2 regions of the Jeotgalibaca porci genome follow, and region 1 is predicted to be linked to the other one. Evidence: predicted binding sites of a transcription regulator. Region 1 holds the regulator's gene; the other holds the start of a gene.
The links. Region 1 encodes NrdR, which represses ribonucleotide reductase genes. Its sites were predicted from a motif close to ACACNATATATNGTGT; they were not measured.
Positions count from the first base shown of each region.

Region 2: G7058_RS09705 (deoxynucleoside kinase) is a predicted target of NrdR. The motif match lies at 1,158-1,173, and genes of this name have one in related genera.

Region 1 covers NZ_CP049889.1:586,732-589,908, forward strand. The annotation lists gene G7058_RS03045 (replication initiation and membrane attachment family protein) at 1-1,311, opposite strand, end outside; gene nrdR (transcriptional regulator NrdR) at 1,308-1,790, opposite strand; gene coaE (dephospho-CoA kinase) at 1,845-2,441, opposite strand; gene mutM (DNA-formamidopyrimidine glycosylase) at 2,438-3,177, opposite strand, start outside.
Region 2 covers NZ_CP049889.1:1,913,770-1,916,946, reverse strand. The annotation lists gene G7058_RS09710 (YkvA family protein) at 77-334, opposite strand; gene G7058_RS09705 (deoxynucleoside kinase) at 463-1,122, opposite strand; gene G7058_RS09700 (nuclease-related domain-containing protein) at 1,276-2,175, shown strand; gene G7058_RS09695 (ABC transporter substrate-binding protein) at 2,340-3,177, opposite strand, start outside.

The DNA of each region.
Region 1 (3,177 bases):
TTCGCTTTTCGTCTGCGTCGGTTTCTCCGTTGCCCATTCCGGTAATTTCTCCACCTTACGGACAACGTTACGACCATATTGACGGACGTTGCGCTTTTCAGCAGTGGCGCGCTTTTGTCCGATAAATTGTTTCGTTTTATTAATCGCTTCTTCGGGCAAGGAGATTTCGGATTGGGTCCAGTCGTTGGCAATCCGTTCTGCGACACCTTTATTCATCGTCGGCTCACCTTGAATTACCAACATGTAATAAATCAGCATATTCAAAACTCCCGAGGACAAATCGTATTGGCTCAACAAAATGTTCAGCAGATTTTTTTCATTTGAAGTAACCTGTCCCTTTTTCTGCGCCTTAATATCCGCGATAAATTGATACGGAGTTAATTTTTCCGCTAGTAAAACCAATTGTATTTCCTGCTCAGTGTAGCCGGCTTTTTTCAAAGCCGCTTCCCGGTTCGCCTGTTGCTCGGCAGAAGCCTCGGCCGTTTGCTCCACTTTGTCACGAATCACACTCTTAGAAATACCTTGAGTCGTGCTGTCGGCAGCCAAATTCTCGAGCTCCTTTGTATCCACAACACCATTCTCAAGATTTGATGCACGCATCAATAATGCGGCCATCTCCTCTTCTTCAATGCCGTACAATTTATTAAGGACTTCAATCTTCTTCCGAAGTTCTGATGTCAATGCTTCAGGACGGAAAAACTGACTATTTAATAATTGCTTCAAGTAGCTGAAGTTAAACGAAGATATTTCAATCTGCGGTGCTTGACCTTTGCGTGATTCCAGCAATGAACTTTGCTCCAACGGGACAATCGTACGCGCCACATTATAAACACCTACAAATGATTGCGTAATCTTCTGTAAGTCACTATAGTCAGCTTTTGGAAAACTGTATTGCTCTTGCAGCCGTCTCAAACGTCCTTCACCAATGTGTTCCCGCAACAGCATCCGTAACAAATCTTCTTCAAAAAACTGTTTGCTCGTGACAGGCATCAACGGCTCGTAGATGTATTCTTTCATCTGCTCGGTTTCTCTCACGTATGTATTCAATAAGCCTATGCCTTCCAAACGAATGCGTGCCTGATAAAACTCCGGTATCCCGACGTTTAATGTGGCTAGCAGTTCAGAATGCAGTTTTGGTTGGGGTGTCATTTCAAAATCACCCAATAGCGTCATGTACAAACTGAACGCATGTGAGCCGATAATAGGTTGATACAAGTAGGTGATGACTTTACGGTCCACATCGGAAATAAAGCACGTTTGTTGTGTGCGAAAGGAGTCTTTCGGACTTAAATTTTTCCAAGGTGTATTCATTCGTTCCGCCCCTCTAGCTCATGGTGATTCTTTTTCTCAAGGTTTTGTAGTTCCGCCAAGAATGTTTCACGATCAGAAAATTGACGATACACACTCGCAAAGCGAATATACGCTACATCATCAATTTTAGCCAAGTGCTCCATCACATACTCACCGATAGCCATACTTGGTATTTCGCTCTCACCCGATGCACGCAGTTCCCGTTCAACCTGGTTCACAACTTCTTCCAGCTGCTCCAACTTAATCGGACGCTTTTCACTGGAGCGAATCAGACCACGCAATAACTTTTCACGGCTGAATTCTTCACGTGTCCCGTTCTTTTTCACAACGAGCAACGGTGTCTGTTCAATTCGTTCAAAAGTAGTAAAGCGTTGGTGACAACATTCGCACTCACGACGGCGGCGAATCGAGTTATTTTCTTCGACGGGGCGGCTGTCCACAACTCGCGATCCATTATATTGACATTTTGGACATTGCATTCTTTCCAGACCCCTTTCTAGTCATTTTCTGTAGCTAGTATACCATAATAACCGCTATATTATGTTGTTTTTCAGCCATGTTTCAACTTGTTCATAGGTATGGTTCAGGGGGCCGTTGTTGTCTATGACAATATCTGCGCGGTCTTTCTTGGTTTCAATCGGCTCTTGACTGGCAATACGATTCAAAGCCTCTTCTTCCGTCAAATTGTTGCGGGCCATTAACCGTTCCAGCTGCACTGCTTCGGTTGTATACACAACCATAACGGCATCACAGTGGGTTTCATAGCCTGCTTCATACAGTAAGGGAATATCCAATACAATCAGCGGTTGGTTTGCATTTACAAGCGTTTCTGTGTCGGCCATAATCGTCCGTCTAATCTGAGCACTTAAAAGGTTATTTAGCGTTTCACGTTTTTCAGCATCGGAAAAAATCATTGCGCCTAGCTTTTCACGATTTAATGTTCCGTCTTTTTGGATAATTTCAGTTCCAAAATGCGCGACAATGTTAGCCAACCCTTCTGTCCCTGGTTCAACCACGCGACGTGCTACTACATCTGCATCCACCACCGCATAGCCTTTATCAGAAAAATACCTTGACACGGTTGACTTCCCAGTCGCGATACCTCCTGTTAATCCTAAAATATATGTCATCCTGCCGGTCCTTTCTTTTCATAGCGTGCAATCGACCCTTGGCACTTAGGACAGTAATGTGTGCCCCGTTGTGCGACTTTAGTCTTTTCAATCGGGGTGCCACAGCGTGGACAGTCTTCATTTGTCTTGCCATAAACATTGAGAGCAACTTGAAACTTCCCGGCTTCTCCCAGCGTGTTTTTATACGTCCGAATGGTGGTCCCGCCTGCTTCCACTGCATTTGCAATAACCGTAATAATCGCTTCACGCAGACGCGCAGTCTCCCCCTTATTTAACTGATTCGCGGGTTTCATGGGATTAATTTGCGCACGGAACAAAGATTCATCGGCATAAATATTCCCCACACCTGCCACAATATGCTGATCCAGAATCACCGCTTTAATTGCACGTTGTGTCCGGGATAACTTTTCTTGGAAATTCTCGAGCGAAAATTGGCTCGTTGTTGGTTCAGGTCCTAACTTTTGAATTGGACCGTAATTTTCCTTTTTATCAATCGGCATCAACGAAAAACGACCGAACTTACGCACATCCAAATAACGCAAATCGCGATTATCACTGAGATGAAAAACGACATGCGTGTGTTTCTCATAAGGCTCACCTGTTTTTGTAACAGTGAATTTCCCTTCCATTCGCAAATGGGAAACCATCGCCCAATGATCTAAAAGAAAAATCAAGTACTTACCCCGACGTTCAATTGTATGAATTTGTTCGCCGACTAATTCATTTTGGAAACGTT
Region 2 (3,177 bases), 970 kb from region 1:
TCTTTGTTATGATACTTCTATTCTATCAATAATCCATACAAATAACTATTTGTCTCCCAAAAAAAAGAACATGCAATTAATTTGCATGTTCTGGATTATCTTCACTGGAGACTAATTTCTCGGCAATTATTAATAGAAGTGGAATCAGGATGTCATCGGCATAACCAGCCATAGGAATAAAATCAGGGATAAAGTCGACAGGACTCACGATGTAAAGAATGATACCGAGCACCATCAATTTTCGGCGACGTTTCATCTTTGTATCAAACAAGGAAGTGACTAATGACTTCACTTTGTTAACAGGTGTCTGTCTCGTTTTGGCTTTCATTTGCATCATGCATCTTCCTTTCCATTTATTTTCGTTGATGCTCTCTTATTATAGAAGAAACACGTTCGAAGTGAATCAGTCTAAAGAATGAAAAAGCATTCAGTCCCAATGATTAGGAACTGAATGCTTCTTGATTATGCTTGAGCCATATTCTCAAAACGTGCTTCTGCTACTGCTTTTTGAATAACTTCCATCACACGATCTTGATCGTCTTCAGAGTTTAGAATGTCGTAGTCAGCAATACTGATTTTAATTTTGGCGCTGTGGTTATAGCTTTCGTACCATGCTTCATAGTTATCGTACAACAGACGGTAGTAAGCCAACAAATCAGGATTGTCTTTGATTTGTTCGAAATCACGGCCACGTTCCTGAATACGTTCCAAAATTATTTCAAATGGACCGTCTAAGTAGATTAACAAGTCTGGTGCTTTCTTTGGAATACCTTCCAATTCTTCCATCATGTTATCCAGAAGGTCATTATAAATATCCATCTCTTCAATTGAAATGTTTCCTTGCAAATGGTTCACATGCGTGAACAATGCATCTTCATAGATTGAGCGGTCCAACACATTATTGTCGTCCACCAACGCATCTTTAATACTTCTAAAACGCGCATTTAAAAAGTAAATTTGTAAGCTGAATGCCCATTTCTTAGGGTCATCATAAAATTTATCAAGGATGGGATTATAATCGACACTTTCATAGAAAGCCTGCGTTCCCAATTTATTAGAAATCATCTTTGTATACGTAGATTTCCCTGCTCCAATCATCCCTGCCAACACTAGCACACTCATCATATCCCTTCCCTTTTGTTTTATTCATCGAGGAATTACAACATGTTGTATCATACCATAAAGTGGCCCACAATATGTCGCCACAATTATATTTTATTTAAAAAAAGCTTTTTAACATTTTTTGCTTATATATATACAGGAGGTGTCATATATATGACCGGAAAATCTGAAACTTTATTATTGTTGGAATCATTAGCGATTAGGATGGCAAGTAACGAACAGCTGGAAAAATATCTAATGAGAGAAGGAAAAGGCCATACGGGTGAGAGACAGTTGCTTAACGAACTAAAAAAATTAAACACGGAACACATGATTCTATCAGATTTGTATTTTGAAACTCATAGTGGTCAAAAATTTCAAATTGATCATTTGTTGGTAATCGGTAACGTCTTATTCATTTATGAAGTGAAAAACTATGAAGGTGAATGGAACTATGGGAATGAGTTGTTTACGAAAGGAACCAATTTTTCCTGCCCGAATCCTTTGATACAATTAACCCGGACAAAAAATTGTTTTAAGCAGTTTCTTCAAGACTTAAGTTTAGCGAACTGCGAAGTGAAAGCAGCGGTAGTCTTTATTAATTCTCATTTCACCCTTTTTAACGTTCCAGTAGGTAAACCTCTGCTTCTACCTACACAAATCCATCACCATATTCAAACGATGGATCAATTCCCACCGATTACCGATAGTCTCCGCGTAGTTGTGCAGGAATTGCTACGAAACAAAGCAAAGGCAGAACCTTTTCGTAAAAATATTCCTTTATATCGTTTCGAGGAATTAAAGAAAGGGATTCGTTGTAGAGCGTGCGGGGATATCGTTGTCCCGTTGAATACTAAATTTTATCGCTGTTCAAATTGTTCTTCAACAGGCAATGTTACGCAGGCTATTTTGGATGCAGCCAGGGAATTCCAACTTTTATTTCCAAATATGAAATTAACCGTCAGTTCTCTTTATGAATGGTGTGGAAAATCATGTGCCAAACAAAGATTCAGCAATGTTTTAACGGCTAACTTCATAGCACAGGGGAAATACCGAGGAACCTATTATTTATAAGTAGTTGGTTTAGAAAATTCATCGTCCAACTGATTGTAAAGCTATTTACAGCGAGTTCGAATGGAAAATAAGGCGGCCAACTGATTGTAAAGTTGTCATCGGTTCATTTCTTCCTATTATAATGTCTAAAAAAAAGCCTCCCGGATTAAGGGAGGCTTCTCTGATTATTCTGCTAAATATGCTTCGTAGAATTCTTCTACTTTAGCTGGGTCTGCTACTAGTTTGTTACCTGTATCAACAAGTGGTGTCACTGTTGAGTATGATGGTAATTTTTTACCGTTGTAAGCAGCGTTAATCTCATCTTGGTTAATGGAGAATAAAATCGATTTACGCAAGTTTTCACTTTCAGAAACAGCGCGTCCGGATGTATTGAATAGCATATAAGAAACAGCGTTACTTGGCATGCTTTGTAGTGAAAGTTTATCATCTTCTTCAATAATCTCGTATTTCGTTTCACTTAGTCCGTATAGCAAGTGAATTTCGCCTGCACGTAATGCCGATAAAGCACTGTCAGAATCAGCGATAAAACGAACTGTCACGTTTTTAATTTGCGCTGTTTCTGGTGTTTCTGGACGGTAACCAGGGTTTGCTTGGAACGTTGCTTCGTAGTCATCTTTAGAAGTCATGATGTAAGGGCCACTTGTATACAAGTGGTTGTCGCCGTTGATTACAGCACGTTGATCTCCGTAAGCAATATCCACTGATGGGTCAAATGAAGCAATGTCATAAGTATTGATGCTTTCAACTTGTTCTTTAGAAACAATACCTGCTGATTGGTGAGCTAGGTAGTTCAATACTTGTGGGAAAGCCTCAGTCGTTGTCAATTTGATAACTTGGTATGAACCTTCGTCATTATTAACATCTGCTGCATTTTCAACTGTTTTAGAAATAGGTGCATCCAAATCTTCAGCCAAAGCATCCAACACATTGCCAGAACCATCAGATAATTGAACGTTTTCCAATTCAGCAACATCTGTTACTAATTCTACAGTGTCAATATGT